2 linked regions of the Cystobacter fuscus genome follow. The protein of the gene in region 1 binds, or shares a complex with, the protein of each later gene. Links are inferred from orthologs where the notes say so. Each region holds a gene or a part of one and is shown in the gene's direction. Other genes may lie near its edges. The genes, in order: nusB and rpsJ.

Evidence for each region.
Region 2: the proteins of nusB (region 1) and rpsJ are in contact, whole or in part, in a solved structure (PDB 3D3B), measured with the Escherichia coli proteins. The link is inferred for Cystobacter fuscus from one-to-one orthologs.

What each region holds. Positions count from the first base shown.
Region 1 is NZ_CP022098.1:4,278,418-4,286,610, forward strand. The notes cover bases 2,185-4,888. They hold nusB (transcription antitermination factor NusB), read left to right. Parts: upstream 2,185-3,178; coding sequence 3,179-3,598; downstream 3,599-4,888. Other genes in these bases: ribB (3,4-dihydroxy-2-butanone-4-phosphate synthase), read left to right, coding at 2,185-2,616; ribE (6,7-dimethyl-8-ribityllumazine synthase), read left to right, coding at 2,684-3,175; CYFUS_RS17630 (M17 family peptidase N-terminal domain-containing protein), read left to right, coding at 3,595-4,083; CYFUS_RS17635 (response regulator), read left to right, coding at 4,135-4,509; CYFUS_RS17640 (chemotaxis protein CheA), read left to right, coding at 4,506-4,888. In the rest of the region: CYFUS_RS17605 (terpene synthase family protein), read left to right, coding at 1-640; CYFUS_RS17610 (riboflavin synthase), read left to right, coding at 746-1,393; more of ribB, read left to right, coding at 1,420-2,184; more of CYFUS_RS17640, read left to right, coding at 4,889-6,794; CYFUS_RS17645 (chemotaxis protein CheW), read left to right, coding at 6,833-7,399; CYFUS_RS17650 (chemotaxis protein CheW), read left to right, coding at 7,396-7,965; CYFUS_RS17655 (HEAT repeat domain-containing protein), read left to right, coding at 7,962-8,193. UniProt on the Escherichia coli protein: Part of the processive rRNA transcription and antitermination complex (rrnTAC). The complex forms an RNA-chaperone ring around the RNA exit tunnel of RNA polymerase (RNAP).
Region 2 is NZ_CP022098.1:5,155,031-5,163,334, forward strand. The notes cover bases 965-3,779. They hold rpsJ (30S ribosomal protein S10), read left to right. Parts: upstream 965-2,125; coding sequence 2,126-2,434; downstream 2,435-3,779. Other genes in these bases: tuf (elongation factor Tu), read left to right, coding at 965-1,940; rplD (50S ribosomal protein L4), read left to right, coding at 2,486-3,109; CYFUS_RS21225 (50S ribosomal protein L23), read left to right, coding at 3,106-3,399; rplB (50S ribosomal protein L2), read left to right, coding at 3,432-3,779. In the rest of the region: fusA (elongation factor G), read left to right, coding at 1-628; more of tuf, read left to right, coding at 750-964; more of rplB, read left to right, coding at 3,780-4,277; rpsS (30S ribosomal protein S19), read left to right, coding at 4,293-4,574; rplV (50S ribosomal protein L22), read left to right, coding at 4,615-4,959; rpsC (30S ribosomal protein S3), read left to right, coding at 5,008-5,673; rplP (50S ribosomal protein L16), read left to right, coding at 5,731-6,150; rpmC (50S ribosomal protein L29), read left to right, coding at 6,214-6,420; rpsQ (30S ribosomal protein S17), read left to right, coding at 6,432-6,746; rplN (50S ribosomal protein L14), read left to right, coding at 6,849-7,217; rplX (50S ribosomal protein L24), read left to right, coding at 7,255-7,590; rplE (50S ribosomal protein L5), read left to right, coding at 7,770-8,304. UniProt on the Escherichia coli protein: Involved in the binding of tRNA to the ribosomes. Part of the processive rRNA transcription and antitermination complex (rrnTAC). The complex forms an RNA-chaperone ring around the RNA exit tunnel of RNA polymerase (RNAP).

The sequences.
Region 1 (8,193 bases):
AGGGGATGCTCCGGAGGGGCCGCTCGAGAACGCGATGCGCGACATGCGGCGGCGGATGATGAAGTACAGCACCGACGCGTGGATGACGCGCTTCTGCGAGAGCCTCGAGGCCTACTTCAAGGCGTGTGTCTGGGAGGCCAAGAACAAGAGCAACAGCCAGGTGCCCGACGTGGCCTCCTACATCCGCATGCGCGAGGCGACGGGCGCGGTGCAGCCCAGCTTCGAGCTGGCGGGGGTGCTCGGGCTCGTCCAGATTCCTCCGAGCGTGCTGGAGGAGCCGATCATCAAGCGGCTCAACCAGCTGGCCAACCACGAAATCACCCTGTTCAACGACATCATCTCCCTGGAGAAGGAGATGCGCGTCGGGGACATGCACAACCTCGTTTTCATCATCCAGAAGCAGAACGAGAAGAACGGGACGGAGTGCTCGCTCGAGGGCGCCATGAAGCAGGCGGCCAAGATGCACGACGACGAGGTGCTCGAGTTCCTCGAGCTGGAGGCCAAGGTGCCCTCGTGGGGCGAGCCCCTGGACACCGAGGTGCGGCGCTACATCGACGTGCTGCGGTGCTGGATGCGCGCCAACATGGACTGGTCGCTGATGTCCACGCGGTACAAGACCCCCGAGGCCCCCGCGGCCTGAGCCGTCCGCCTGCCTGGTGCCCCAGGTGGGGCGTCCGGGCTTTCGTGGCCCGTCCCGAGGGAAGGTGCGGAACCCGGGACGAGGATCCGTTATAAGCCCGTCGCAATGTTCACCGGACTCATCCAGGACATCGGCGTGGTGGAGCGAGTCATCCCCGGCGGGATGACGGACTTGTGGATTCGCACGGCGCTGGGCGCGCGGGACTTCGCGCTCGGGGAATCGATCGCGGTGGATGGCGCCTGCCTCACCGTGGTGGAGCGCGCGGGAGACTCCTTCCGCGTCCAGGCCGCCCCGGAGACGCTGCGGCGCACCACCCTGGGCGCCCGGCAGCCGGGCTCGCGCGTCAACCTCGAGCGGGCGCTCGCCCTGGGAGACCGGCTGGGCGGCCACCTCGTCGCCGGCCACGTGGACGCGGTGAGCGAGGTGCTGGAGACGCGCGCCGAGGGCGGCTCGTGGGTGATGGTCTTCCGCCTCCCCGCCGAACTCGCCCCCTTCTTCATCGAGAAGGGCTCGGTGGCCATCGACGGCATCAGCCTCACCGTCAACACGGTGGGGACGGATCGCTTCAGCGTCCAGCTCATCCCCGAGACGCAGGAGCGCACCACGCTGCGCTCGCGCGGAGTGGGCGAGCGGGTGAATCTGGAAGGCGACATGATTGGCAAGTACGTGGCGCGGCTCGTGTCGCTGCGCCAGGGCCCGGGCGGCGGTGGCCTCTCCGAGGCGGTCCTCAAGGCGGCGGGCTTCGGCGGTTGAGCACAGGGAAGCATTCAGGAGCACGCATGGCGCGCGGCAGGCAGCACGAGTCGGACAGCATCACCCTGGTGGAGAAGGCGCTCGCGGAGATCCGCAAGGGCCGCATGGTCATCCTCACGGATGACGAGGACCGGGAGAACGAGGGCGATCTCGTCATGGCGGCGGAGAAGGTGACGCCCCAGGACATCAACTTCATGGCCACCCACGGGCGCGGGCTCATCTGCCTGGCGCTCGACGAGGAGCGCATCCGGCGGCTCAACCTGCCCCTCATGGTGCAGGACAACACCTCGTCCTTCCAGACGGCCTTCACCGTCTCCATCGAGGCGGCCCAGGGGGTCTCCACGGGCATCTCCGCCGCGGACCGCGCCCACACCATCCAGGTGGCCGTGGCGCCGAACGCCAGGCCGTCGGACCTCGCGCGGCCCGGGCACATCTTCCCCCTGCGCGCCCGGCAGGGTGGGGTGCTCGTGCGCACCGGTCAGACCGAGGGCAGCGTGGACCTGGCGCGCATGGCGGGACTGCGCCCCTCGGGCGTCATCTGCGAGATCATGAACCCGGACGGCACCATGTCGCGCCGGCCGGATCTGGTGAAGTTCGCCCGCAAGCACCAGATGGTGCTCCTGTCCGTGGCCGACATCATCCGCTACCGCCTGGAGCGCGAGCGGCTGGTGCGGCGGCTCGAGGAGACGACGCTGGAGCGCCGCGGCCAGGGCAGCTTCCGGGCCTACACCTACGGCAGCGACGTGGACAGCGCGGTGCACGTGGCCGTGGTCAAGGGCGAGCTGTCCGGTCGTGAGCCGGTGCTCACCCGCGTCCACCGCACCTGTCTGGTGGGGGATCTGCTGGGCAGCGCCGGGTGCGAGTGTGGCGTGCAGCTCGAGCGGGCCTTCCAGGCCATCCACGAGGCCGGGCGGGGGGTCATCGTCTTCCTGCAGGGGGACTCGGCGCGGAAGAACCGGCTGCGCTGCACCCATGTCTCCAACGAGGAGCTGGTGCCCGGGCACAAGGATCAGACGCGCCTGCGCGAGTTCGGCGTGGGGGCGCAGATCCTCAAGGACCTGGGGCTCACCCGGCTGCGCCTGCTCACCAACAATCCCAAGAAGATCGTGGGGTTGGAGAGCTACTCACTGGAGGTGGTGGAGCAGGTTCCGCTCATCCCGGCCGCCCCGGCGACCCGGCGCGTGGCCGCTCGCCGTCCCCCGCGCGGCCGTCAGGCCTCCTGAGCGCCGGGGGGTGGGGGAAAACTCTGTCGGGACGCCAGCCGGGTGGCTGGTGTAGAGAGGTCGGGACATGCCTCGCTACATCGAAGGTGACTTCCTCCCCCCCAAGGGCCGCTTCGCCATCTGCGTGGCCCGTTTCAACGCGTTCATCACCGAGGAGCTGGTGAAGGGCGCGCTGGACACGCTGGTCCGCCACGGCGTCGCCGACGGGGATATCGACGTATTCCGTTGTCCGGGCACCTATGAGCTGCCCGCGCTCACGCGGCGCGTGTCGGAGACGCGCTCGTACGTGGGCATCATCACCCTGGGCGCCGTCATTCGCGGCGGCACGCCCCACTTCGACTACGTGTCGGGCGAGTGCACCAAGGGCATCGGCCAGGTGGCCTTCACCTCGCAGGCGGCCGTCACCTTCGGCGTGCTCACGTGCGACACGGTGGAGCAGGCGATCGACCGGGCGGGCGTGAAGGCCGGCAACAAGGGCTCGGAAGCGGCCGCGGCGTGCATCGAGATGGTCAACCTCCACGCGAAGCTCGCCACGCTGACGGACGGGAAGAGGAGCTGACACATGGGTGCGCGCAGAACGGCACGCGAGCGGGCCCTCCAGGCGCTCTACCAGATGGAGATGACGCCGGGCTCCATCCATGATGCCCTGGAAGCGGCCTGGGCCGCCGCCGAGGTGACGAACAAGGAGCCCGAGGCGGTGAAGTTCGCCCGCGAGCTCACCGAGGGCGTCATGGCGCACCGCGCGGAGATTGATCGGCTCATCGAGCAGCACAGCCACAACTGGCGCCTGGATCGCATGTCACGCATCGATCGCAACGTGCTGCGCCTGGGCGTCTTCGAGCTGAAGTACCGCCCGGACATCCCCAAGAAGGTGTCGCTCAACGAGGCGGTGGAGCTCGGCAAGAACTTCGGCACCGAGGAGTCCAGCGCCTTCGTCAACGGCCTGCTGGATCGCGTGGCCGTCGCCCTGGGGAAGCAGTGAACGTCTCCGCGCACGAGCTGGGCCTGGGCGGATTGGACGCGCTGGCGGACGTGGACGCCCTGTGCCTCTTCGTGGGCGAGGACGACCGGCCCCTGCCCGGCACCGCCGGCTATGTGGACTGGCGCTTGTGCGGCACCCTGTCGCGCGTGCTCCAGTCCGGCTTCTTCGTGGGCGCCCAGGACGACTCGCTCCTGCTGCCCACCGATGGTCGCTTCAGCATCCCCCGCGTCTTCGTCATGGGCCTGGGCCGGCGGCGCGGCCTGGAGCCGTCCTCCCTCGGCGAGGCGCTCGCCTCCGCGGGCAAGGTGCTCACCCGGGCCAGGGTGGAGTCCGTTGCCCTGGAAGTCCCCGGACAGGACGCCCTGGACGAATCCGTCCGCCTCTCCGCCCTCCAGGAACACTTCCTCCCGGCTTTCCGGGGAAGGAAGGTGGCCGTGCTGGCGGACAAGGAACTCGCTCGCCGCCTTTCCGGCCGCAAGGGCTGAATCTCGCCCCCTCTCGTCCTTCTGGTAGGATGTGAGGCTCGGTCGCACGAAATGACGTCCAAGATTCTCATCGTGGAGGATTCGAAGGCCTCGCGGGAGTTGATCTCCGCGACGGTGGAGTCCATCCCCGGGCTGGAGGCCATCGCCACCAGCAGCGGTCTGGAGGCGCTCAAGCTGCTGCCCCAGCACGCCTTCGCGCTCATCATCACCGACATCAACATGCCCGACATCAATGGGCTGGAGCTCATCCGCTTCGTCAAGACGAACCCCACCTTGCGCGACACGCCCCTGTTCATCGTCACCACCGAGGGCCGCGAGAAGGACCGTGACCGGGGACTGGCGCTGGGCGCGGCGGAGTACCTCGTCAAACCCTTCTCCCCGCAGAGCCTGGAAGGGCTCGTGCGGCGCTACCTCAAGCTCGCGTGAACTCCGCCGGCAAGGCCCTGGCGGAGTTCGTCGCCGAGGGAACGGAAATCCTCGAGTCGCTGGGCAAGGAACTGCTCGTGCTGGATCAACAGCGCGGGGTGGAACCCGAGCCGGACATCATCAACGGCATCTTCCGGGCGGCGCACTCGCTCAAGGGCCTGGCGGCGCTCTTCGGCCAGGAGCGCATCGCCAGGCTCGCCCACCAGTCCGAGGATCTGCTGGATCGGCTGCGGCTGGGCCGGCTGTCGCTGGATGACCAGGTGCTCGATCTGCTCATCGAGTCGCTGGACGTGCTCCAGGCCCTGCTGGCGGAGGCCGCGCGCGAGGAGTCCTCGGACGCCTTGAACGAGCGCGTGAAGGAGCTGGGCGAGCGCCTAGCCAACCTGGGCACCGCCTCGGCGGCGGCCGACGAGGATCCGCTCGATCGGCTGGAGCTGGACCCGCAGGTGCGCTCCGTCTTCACCGAGTACGAGGAGCACCGCCTGCGCGAGAACGTGCGCCGGGGCGTGGCGCTCTTCCGCATCCGGGCCGCGTTCGACCTGTCCGACTTCGACACCGGGCTCACCGAGCTCAACGTGCGCCTCAAGCCCCTGGGCGAGGTCGTCAGCACGCTGCCCTCGTCGGAGCCCGGAGGCCTGTCGGGCATCGCGTTCGATCTCATCTTCGGCTCCCGGGTGTCCGAAGCGGAGCTGGCGGCGAAGCTGCAAGGTACGCCCGCGCAGCTCTTCGCGCTCACCGTCCGTCCGAGTGCCGCGGCCCTGGTCCCGGTCGGGTCCGCCCCGGAGACACCGGCCGCGCCGCTTCCCCTCGCGCTCCCACCCGCCGAGGCGCCCGCGGCGAAGAAGACGACCCGGCGCAAGCCTCGCGCTTCCAAGACGGGCGCGGGGTCGTCCACGTCGGCGGAGGACGTGGCGCCCGCGGACGCTCCGCTGGTGAAGGCCTCCTCCCTGCGCGCCGTCGAGCCGGTCGTTCCGGCGCTCCCCGCGTCCGACACCTCCTCGCTGCCCGTGGTGCGCACGCTGACCGAGGAGCCGGTGGCGCCGCGTGGCCCCAAGGCGGAGAGCGAGTCGGCGCGCAGCCTGACGCAGACGGTGCGCGTGGACATCAGCCGCCTGGACGCGTTGATGAACACCGTGGGTGAGCTGCTGCTCATCAAGGCGAACCTGCAGCGCATGGCGGAGAGCGCCCGGGTGGACGCCGGGGTGACGCTCTCCAAGGTGTGGGGCCAGGATCTCTCGCGCGAGACGCGGCAGCTCGAGCGCAAGCTGGACGCGCTCCAGGAGGGCCTGCTCGAGGCGCGCATGGTGCCGGTGGGTCAGGTGTTCGACCGACTGGCCCGGCTGGTGCGCCGCATCGCGCGCGAGGTGGGCAAGGAGATCGACTTCGTCATCGGCGGCGGCGACGTGGAGCTGGACAAGCTCATCGTCGAGGAGCTGAGCGATCCGCTCATGCACATCATCCGCAACGCCATCGACCACGGCGCCGAGTCGCCCGAGGCCCGACTGGCGGCGGGCAAGTCACGGCGGGCCCGGGTGTCCCTGCAGGCCGAGCAGAAGGGCAACCACGTCCTCATCAAGGTGAGCGACGACGGGGCGGGCATCGACGAGCTGGGGGTGCGTGAGCTCGCGCTGCGCAAGGGCCTCATCACCGAGGCGCAGGCGCGCGAGATGAGCCGGCGCGAGCTGCTCAACCTCATCTTCCTGCCGGGCTTCTCCACGGCGCGCAGCGTGTCCGAGCTGTCGGGCCGGGGCGTGGGCCTGGACGTGGTGAAGAACAACATCGGCAACCTGTCCGGCATCATCGACGTGTGGAGCGAGCGCGGGATGGGCACCGCCTTCCACATCACGCTGCCCGTCACGCTCGCCATCATCCGCGCGCTCGTCGTGGGGGTGAGCGGGCGCACCTACGCCGTGCCCCTCAACAGCGTGCTGGAGATCCTCTCCGTCAAGCCGGCGGAGATCCGCACGGTGGAGCGGCGCGAGGTGTTGGATCTGCGGGGCACCACGCTGCCGCTCATGCGCCTGGCCCGGGTGTTCAACCACCCCGAGCGTCCCGCGGACCGCTACTTCGTGGTGGTGGCGGGGCTGGCCCAGGAGCGCCTGGGCATCGCCGTGGATGAGCTGCAGGGCCAGCAGGACATCGTCGTCAAGTCGCTGGGTGGCCGCCTGCAGGGCGTGCGGGGGATTTCGGGGGCCGCCGACCTCGCCAACCGGCGCACCGTGCTGGTGTTGGATGTGGGTGCCCTGCTCGAAGAGGGGATGAGCTCCGAGCGCCGCCGGGCCTGAATCGCTCCCGGGGCCATGGGCCTGCTATTCTTGGCGCCGTGCCCGCCTTGTCCGTCCTGCTCGACAGCTTCTTCTACCGCCCCGATGAGGACGTGGGCCTCATCCAGGAAGTGGTGGCCGGGACCGATGAGTCGCTCGAGCCCGTCGCGGAAGAGGTGCCCGAGGAGTATCTGGCCTTCCAACTGGAGGGCGAGCTCTACGCGGTCCCCATCCACGGCGTGCGGGAGATCGTCAAGGTACCATCCTTGACCGAGGTGCCTCGCGCCGCCCCCAACCTGCTGGGCGTCATGTACCTGCGCGGCGAGGTGCTGCCCGTCTACGACATCAAGGTGAAGCTGCGCCTGGCCGACAAGGCGCCCCTGGTGGCGGGTCCGGACGCCACCGTGACGCCTCCGCGCGGCACGCGCATCATCGTCGTGCAGGCCTCCGACGGGCTCGCCGGCATCTGGGTGGACGCCGTCAACGAGGTGGTGCGGCTGCGTCCCTCGATGCTGGAGCTGGCCCCGCCCGGTGTGGGCGGTGGAGAGCGCGACTGCGTGGTGGGGCTCGGGCGGCGCAAACAGGAACTCTTCATTCTGCTCGATCTCTGGCAGGCCCTTTCATGAGACAGCGAATCAACGTCCTCACCCGCGTGACGCAATCGCGCGCCGAGGAAGAAGCCGCGGCGGAGCGGGATCCGCTCGTGCAGCTGTGCGCCTTCTTCGTGGGCACCGAGGAATACGCCGTGGACATCATGCGGGTGGAGGAGATCCTCCAGCCCCAGCGCCTCACGCCCCTGCGCGGCTCGCCTCCCTTCATCGAGGGCGTCATCCGGCTGCGCGGCGCCATCCTCCCGGTGGTGGACCTGCGCAAGCGGCTGCTCGGCCAGCCCTCACCCGTGGACACCCCCAAGACGCGGCTGCTGGTGTGCTGGCTGGGCCGCCGGCGCGTGGCCTTCACCGTGGACCGGGTGTCCGAGGTGGTGCGGCTGCGCAGAAGTGACATCAAGCCCGCGCTCGGAGCGGTGGGCTCGGCGCCCTTCGTGGTGGGCGTCTATGGCGCGCCCGAGGGCCGCGATGCTTCCGCGCCCGGTGGCGAGCGCCTCAAGCTGCTGCTGGACGTGAAGGCCCTGCTGCTGGCGGAGATGCTGGCCGAGTCCAACTCCAACCCCAACCGACGGGTGAACGGATGAGCGAGGAGGGGCGGAACGCCGAGGAGGTGCGTTACCGGGCCCTGCTGGATCTGGACGTGTCGCGCCCGGAGGCCCGAGAGGAACTGGTGACCGGCCTGCACGACGAGAGCTGGCGGGTGCGCCGCGCGGCGGCCGAGGGGCTCGTGCGGCTGCCGGAGCGCGGGGCCGTGGTGGAGCGGCTCATCGCCGTGCTGGGCGAGCGCGACGAGACGGGCGCGCGCAACGCCG
Region 2 (8,304 bases), 880 kb from region 1 along the record:
CCAGGTGGCCTACCGCGAGACGATCACCCGGACGGTGGAGTCCGAGGGCAAGTTCATGCGCCCCCTGGGCGGCAAGAACCAGTTCGGCCACGTGTGGCTGCGCGTGAGCCCGAACAAGGCGGGGCAGGGCTTCGTCTTCGAGAACACCATTCCCGCGGAGAAGGTGACGAAGGAGTTCGTCGAGGCGGCGCGACAGGGCGTGCAGGAATCGCTGCAGAGCGGCCCCATCGCGGGCTACCCGCTGCTGGACGTGAAGGTGGAGGCCTATGACGGCTCCATGCACGAGACGGAGTCGAGCGAGATGGCCTTCAAGATCGCCGGCTCCATGGCCTTCCGGGAGGCCGTGCGCGGCGCGGAGCCCGTGCTGCTCGAGCCCATCATGGACTGCGAGGTCGTCACGCCCAACGACTTCACGGGCGACGTCATCGGCGACCTGACGGCGCGGCGGGGGCGCATCCAGGGCATGGAGCCTCGGCCGGGAGGCGTGCAGGCGATCCTCGCCCAGGTGCCACTCGCCAAGATGTTCGGCTACTCGACGGACCTGCGCAGCCGCAGTCAGGGAAGAGCGACCTACACCATGCGGTTCAGCAACTACGCGCCGGCACCGAAGGACGCGCTGAATCGCTGAGTGACTTGCTCCCTCGCGAAGGGAGCAGGCGATTTCAATTGACGTTTTCGCGGGTTTGAAGCACGACGCAGCACCTTTTTTTTCTCCATTCGGTCGGTAAGCCAGTCTCCGAGGAGCAGCGATGAGTAAGGAGAAGTTCGATAGAAGTTTGCCGCACGTCAACATCGGCACCATCGGCCACGTTGACCACGGCAAGACGTCCCTCACGGCGGCCATCACCAAGGTGCTGGCGAAGACGGGCGGCGCGACGTTCCTCGCGTACGACCAGATCGACAAGGCCCCCGAGGAGCGCGAGCGCGGCATCACCATCTCCACGGCGCACGTGGAGTACAAGACGAAGAACCGGCACTACGCCCACGTGGACTGCCCGGGGCACGCCGACTACGTCAAGAACATGATCACGGGCGCGGCGCAGATGGACGGCGCCATCCTGGTGGTGTCGGCGGCGGACGGCCCGATGCCCCAGACGCGCGAGCACATCCTGCTGGCGCGCCAGGTGGGCGTGCCCTACATCGTGGTCTTCCTGAACAAGGTGGACCTGCTGGACGACCCCGAGCTGCGCGAGCTCGTGGAGATGGAGGTGCGCGACCTGCTCAAGAAGTACGAGTTCCCGGGCGACACCATCCCCATCGTGCCTGGCAGCGCCGTCAAGGCGCTCGAGGGTGACACCTCGGAGATTGGCGAGCCGGCCATCCTGAAGCTGATGGAGGCGGTGGACAGCTACATCCCCACGCCGCAGCGCGCCACGGACAAGCCCTTCCTGATGCCGGTGGAGGACGTGTTCTCCATCGCCGGCCGTGGAACGGTGGCCACCGGCCGCGTCGAGCGCGGCATCATCAAGGTGGGCGAGGAGGTGGAAGTGGTGGGTCTGCGCGCCACGCAGAAGACGGTGGTGACGGGCGTGGAGATGTTCCGCAAGCTGCTGGACGAGGGCCGGGCGGGCGACAACATCGGCGCGCTGGTGCGTGGTCTGAAGCGTGAGGACATGGAGCGTGGCCAGGTGCTGGCCAAGCCGGGCAGCATCACCCCGCACACCAAGTTCAAGGCGCAGATCTACGTGCTGAGCAAGGAAGAGGGGGGCCGCCACACGCCGTTCTTCAAGGGCTACCGTCCCCAGTTCTACTTCCGCACCACGGACGTGACGGGCACGGTGAAGCTGCCGGACAACGTGGAGATGGTGATGCCGGGCGACAACATCGCGATCGAGGTGGAGCTGATCACCCCGGTGGCGATGGAGAAGGAGCTGCGCTTCGCGGTGCGTGAAGGTGGACGCACGGTGGGCGCGGGCGTTGTGGCCGAGATCATCGCGTAGTAAGAGAAGTTTCCGCTTGCCCTGGCTCGAAGAAACAGCGAAAAGCCGGGGCAGTGTGAATTAGGTTGCATACACGCGGGGCGCGGTGGTACATGCCGCGCCCCTTCGAAGAGACGGCTCTGTGACATCCAGGGGACGTTGGGCGTAGCGCCTCCATCAGAGGCCGTACAAAGAGGTTTTTGCGAATGGCGACACAGAAGATCCGCATCCGGCTGAAGGCCTACGACTCCAAGCTCCTGGATCAGAGCGCTGGGGAGATCGTCGAGACGGCGCGGCGCACGGGCGCCAAGGTTGCCGGTCCGATCCCCCTGCCCACGCGCATCAACAAGTTCACGGTGCTGCGGTCGCCGCACGTGGACAAGAAGAGCCGCGAGCAGTTCGAGATCCGCACTCACAAGCGCCTGCTCGACATCCTCGAGCCCACCCAGCAGACGCTGGACGCGCTGATGAAGCTGGATCTGTCGGCCGGCGTTGACGTGGAGATCAAATCCTGAGGGACGGGGTAGGGCCCACCGGTTCCACTCCATTCCCCAGAGGAAATAGCCATGGCGAAGTTCGACGTAGTCGATCTGGACTTGAAGAAGGTGTCGGAGCTCGAGCTCTCCGACGACATTTTCGGCGCCAAGCCGAACGCGCACCTCTTCTATGAGGTGGCGAAGATGCAGCAGGTGAATCGTCGCCGCGGTACGGTGGCGGTGAAGAACACCTCGCTGGTGAGCGGTGGCGGCAAGAAGCCCTGGAAGCAGAAGGGTACCGGCCGCGCCCGCCAGGGTTCCATCCGCGCTTCCCACTGGGTGGGCGGCGGTAAGGCGATGGGTCCCAAGCCTCGGGATTACTTCTACCGTCCGCCCAAGAAGGTGCGGCGCGGTGCGCTCCGGGCGGCCCTGTCGCTGCGCGCCCAGGAGAAGACGCTCATCATCCTGGACGGCTTCAAGCTGGACGCGGCGAAGAGCAAGCAGGCGTTCGATGTGCTGACCAAGCGGCTGAAGCTGGCCGGCGCGCTGGTCATCGACGCCAAGGACAACATCAACCTGCACCGCAGCGTGCGCAACCTGGCGAAGTTCGACGTGCTCCCGCCCGAGGGGCTGAACCTCGAGTCCGTCCTGCGCCACAAGCACCTGGTGGTGACTTCCGCGGCCATCAAGGCCATCGAGGGGGCGCTCTCGTGAACGCTACCGACGTCATCAAGGGTCCGCTCATCACGGAGAAGCTGGACCAGGCCCGTGAGAAGTTCCGGCAGTACTCGTTCATCGTCGACAAGAAGGCCACCAAGTACGATGTGGCCAACGCCGTCGAGAAGCTCTTCAAGGTGAGCGTCGAGGGCGTCCGGACCAACATCGTCCGCGGCAAGACCAAGCGCGTGGGGCGCTCGATCGGCAAGCGGCCGAACTTCAAGAAGGCGGTCGTCACCCTCAAGGAGGGGGACAAGATCGAACTCTTCGAGGGAGGCGCGGTCTAGCGCACGGCGCTGACCGACGTTGAGGACCAACCATGGGCATCAAGAAGTACAAGCCGACCTCCGCCGCCCGTCGTCTGATGACGGTGTCCGACTTCGCGGACATCACCAAGGACACGCCGGAGAAGAAGCTCACCGAGTCTCTGAAGAAGTCTGGCGGCCGCAACGTTCACGGCCACATCACCCGCCGTCACCAGGGTGGTGGACACAAGCGCCGCTACCGCGTCATCGACTTCAAGCGTCGTGACAAGGACGGCGTGCCGGCCAAGGTCGCCGCGGTGGAGTACGACCCGAACCGCTCGGCCAACATCGCCCTCCTGCACTACGCGGACGGCGAGAAGCGCTACATCATCGCCCCCGTCGACCTGAAGGTCGGGGACACCGTGATGGCGGGCGAGAACGCGGACATCCGTCCGGGCAACAGCCTGCCGCTCATCAACATCCCGGTCGGTACGGTCATCCACAACGTGGAGCTCAAGCCGGGCCGCGGTGCGCAGATCATCCGCTCGGCCGGCTCCTCGGGCCAGCTGATGGCGAAGGAAGGCCGCTACGCCCAGGTGCGTCTGCCCTCCGGCGCCGTGCGCATGGTGCAGATCGAGTGCCGCGCCACCGTGGGCCAGGTGGGCAACCTGGAGCACGAGATCATCCGCATCGGCAAGGCGGGTCGTAGCCGCTGGCTGGGCATCCGTCCCACCGTCCGCGGTCTGGCGATGAACCCCGTTGACCACCCGCACGGTGGTGGTGAGGGTAAGTCGGGCCAGGGTAACCCGCATCCGGTGTCGCCGTGGGGCCAGAAGACCAAGGGCCTGAGCACGCGCAAGAACAAGCGTACTGACAAGTTCATCGTGAGCGTCCGCCGTCCGGGCGCGCGCAGCCAGTAGTCGAGGGTTTACACAATGGCGCGTTCGATTAAGAAGGGTCCGTTCGTCGATGGTTACCTCGTCAAGAAGGTCGAGGACATGATCAAGACGAACAAGAAGAGTGTCGTGAAGACGTGGTCCCGCCGTTCGACCATCCTTCCGGAGTTCGTGGGTCATACCTTCGCGGTGCACAACGGCCGCAAGTTCATCCCCGTCTTCGTGACCGAGAACATGGTGGGCCACAAGCTCGGCGAGTTCGCCCCGACGCGTACGTTCGGCGGTCACTCGGCGGAGAAGAAGGTCGCCAAGGGCAAGTAGCCGGCCCCGCTGACAGGCGGCGTCCGCCAGAGGAGATGACATGGAGTCGAAGGCACATCTGAGGTTCCTGAGCATGTCGCCCCGGAAGGTTTCCACCGTGGCGGCTCTCGTCCGCGGTAAGCCGGTGGGGCAGGCGCTCAACATCCTGCGCTTCACCAGCCGCGCCGCGGCGGTTCCCGTGGCCAAGCTCATCAAGAGCGCCGTGGCCAACGCGACCGACCTGTCCAAGGGCCAGGTCGACGTGGACAAGCTCGTGGTGAAGACGATTTCGGTGGATCAGGGTCCGACCCAGCGCCGCTACATGCCGCGCGCCATGGGCCGCGCCTCGCGCATCAACAAGAAGACCAGCCACATTCACGTGGTGCTGGCGGAGGCGGCCAAGTAGTTGGCCGCCCGCCGGGCGAACCACGCAACCGATTGAAGGAGACGCACGTTGGGCCAGAAAGTCCATCCCATTGGGTTCCGCCTCGGGGTCATCAAGACCTGGGACTCCAAGTGGTTCGAGCACAAGAACTACGCGCAGTGGCTGCATGAAGACATCCGCATCCGCGAGTTCGTGAAGAAGTCGCTCAACCATGCGGGTGTCTCCAAGGTGGAGATCGAGCGCGCGGCGAACAAGGTGAAGGTCAACGTGCACACCGCGCGCCCGGGCATCGTCATCGGCAAGCGCGGCGCGGGCATCGAGACGGTGAAGAAGGACCTCCAGCAGTTCACGAAGAACGAGGTCTTCCTCAACATCGTCGAGGTCCGCAAGGCCGAGACCGACGCGCAGCTGGTGGCCGAGAACATCGCCACCCAGCTCGAGCGCCGCATCGCCTTCCGCCGCGCCATGAAGAAGGCGCTGCAGACGGCGATGAAGTTCGGTGCCAAGGGCATCCGCGTGGCCTGCTCGGGCCGCCTCGGTGGCGCGGAGATGGCGCGCTACGAGTGGTACCGCGAGGGCCGGGTGCCCCTGCACACCCTGCGCTCGGACATCGACTACGGTTTCGCCGAGGCGAAGACCACCTACGGCAAGATCGGCTGCAAGGTGTGGATCTGCCGCGGCGACATCCTCCCCACCAAGGGTGGAGCGGGCGCCGCTCCGGCCGCCAACCGCTAACCCCCTCGTGGGCCGCTCCGTGAGGCGCGGCCCGCTCGGGATTGAAGGACACCGACGATGCTTCAGCCTGCTCGTACGAAGTTCCGCAAGATGCACAAGGGCCGCACGCCGGGTTTGGCGTACCGCGGCAGCGACCTCACCTACGGTGAGTACGGCCTCATGTCGCTCCAGCCGGGGTGGCTCACCTCCCGGCAGATCGAGGCGGCCCGTATCGCGATGACGCGCCACATCAAGCGTGGCGGCAAGATCTGGATCCGCGTGTTCCCGGACAAGCCGATCACCAAGAAGCCCGCCGAGACCCGTATGGGTACCGGTAAGGGTGGTGTGGAGTACTACGTGGCGGTGGTCAAGCCTGGCCGTATCCTCTATGAGATGGAGGGTATGACGCCCGAGGTGGCCACCAGCGCCCTGAAGTTGGCCCAGGCCAAGCTCCCGGTGCTGACGAAGATCGTCACCCGTAGCGAGCTGGCGCTCTAGTTCCGCCGCGGGCGGCCCCTTGGTGGTATGAGGGCCGCCCACTGGCTCTGAGGAGATTGGAAGATGGCGACTGCGAAAGAACTCAAGGAGCTCTCGGCGGACGACCTGAAGCAGCGCGCGGCCGAACTGCGCGACACGCTGTTCCAGGATCAGCTCAAGCGGGCCACCGGCTCGCTGGACAACCCGTCCGAGCGCACCCAGCACAAGCGCGATCTGGCGCGCATCCTGACCGTCCTGGGAGAGAAGGCCCGGGCGGAGAAGAAGGCTTAGGAGCTTTTCTCATGGCTGAAGCGACTCAAACCACTCCCGCCACGACCCCCTCCCGCGGCCGTCCCAAGACCCGCGTGGGCATCGTGACCTCCAACAAGATGCAGAAGACGGTGGTGGTCACCGTCTCGCGCCGCGCTGCTCACCCCAAGTACGGGAAGATCATGAGCCTGCGTGAGAAGTACAAGGCGCACGTCGAGGACCACGACTACCCGGCGAAGGTCACCATCAACGAGGGTGATCGCGTGCGCATCGCCGAGACCCGTCCCGGCTCGAAGGACAAGCGCTGGCGCGTGGTCGAGGTGTTGGAGAAGACCAAGAACGTCTGAGCCGTCCGAGCCCGCGCCCGCGCGCGGGGACCGTGGCTCGAGCCGCGCGGAGCCCCTCCGGATGGGATGGGGCCTGCAGCAAGCTGAGAGAGGAAATTCCAGATGATTCAGATGACGAGCGTGCTCGACGTGGCCGACAACTCGGGCGCCAAGAAGGTGTTCTGCATCAAGGTGCTGGGTGGTTCCAAGCGCAAGTACGCGTCCATCGGCGATGTGATCGTCGTGTCGATCCGCGAGGCGCTGCCGAACTCGAAGGTGAAGAAGGGTGACGTGGCCAAGGCGGTCATCGTGCGCACCGCGCGCGAGGTGGGCCGTCCGGATGGCAGCTACATCAAGTTCGATGGCAACTCCGCCGTCCTCATCAACAAGGACATGGAGCCCATCGGGACGCGCATCTTCGGGCCGGTGGCCCGCGAGCTCCGCGCCCGTAAGTTCATGAAGATCATCTCGCTCGCTCCCGAGGTCCTCTAGTAGGGCGTCAGGCGGTCCGCGAGGAGGGAGAGGAACCATGGAGAAGCTCAAGGTTGGAGACACCGTGCAGGTCATCGCCGGCGCCGAGCGCTCGGAGAAGACCGAGGCGACCAAGCGCGGGAAGATCCTGAAGATCGACCGGGAGGCCCAGCGCGTGACCGTGGAGGGTCTGCGCCTGGTCAAGCGGCACCTGAAGAAGACCCCCCAGCAGCCCGAGGGCGGCATCGTCGAGAAGCCGGGCACGATCCACATCTCGGACGTGCAGCTGGTCTGCGCCAAGTGCGGCAAGCCGACCCGCGTCGGCATCCGCCTGGATGGGGACAAGAAGAAGCGGTTCTGCAAGCGCAAGGATTGCAACGGCCTGATTGACTAGGGTCGTGGGTTCAGGCATGTATGCGCGCCCTTTGCCCTGCCCGGGTGAGGGGAGGGCAGACGAGCGGGTGTTACCGGGGCTCCGAAGGACCCGTAGGGCTCCGGTGTTCGTAGTTTTCCATAGCGGTACTGATCGGCGCGCTGGGTCCACGGCCGCGCTCCGAAGCAGGGGACAAGACGATGGCTGAAGAGAAGAAGGACGCGGCGAAGAAGGAAAAGAAGGGCCGCAAGAAGGATGAAGTCAAGAAGGCCGGTTTCGCGGCGAACATCGAGGAGGGTCTCGAGGCCAAGCCGGCGCGGCTCAAGCTGCGCTTCCGCAAGGAAGGCGTGCCCGCGCTGATGAAGGAGCTGGCGCTCAAGAACCCGATGGAGGTTCCCCGCCTCGAGAAGATCGTCGTCAACATGGGCCTCGGCGAAGCGCTCGCCAACGCCAAGATCCTCGAGTCGGCGGTGGACCAGCTCGGCGCCATCACCGGCCAGAAGCCCGTGGTGACCCGCGCGCGCAAGTCGATCGCGAACTTCAAGCTGCGCCAGGGCCAGGCCATCGGTGCCGCCGTCACGCTGCGCGGCGACCGCATGTACGAGTTCCTCGACCGCCTCATCACCGTGGCGCTGCCGCGCGTGCGTGACTTCAAGGGCGTGTCGCCCAAGGCGTTCGACGGGAAGGGCAACTACACGCTCGGCGTTCGCGAGCAGATCATCTTCCCGGAAATCA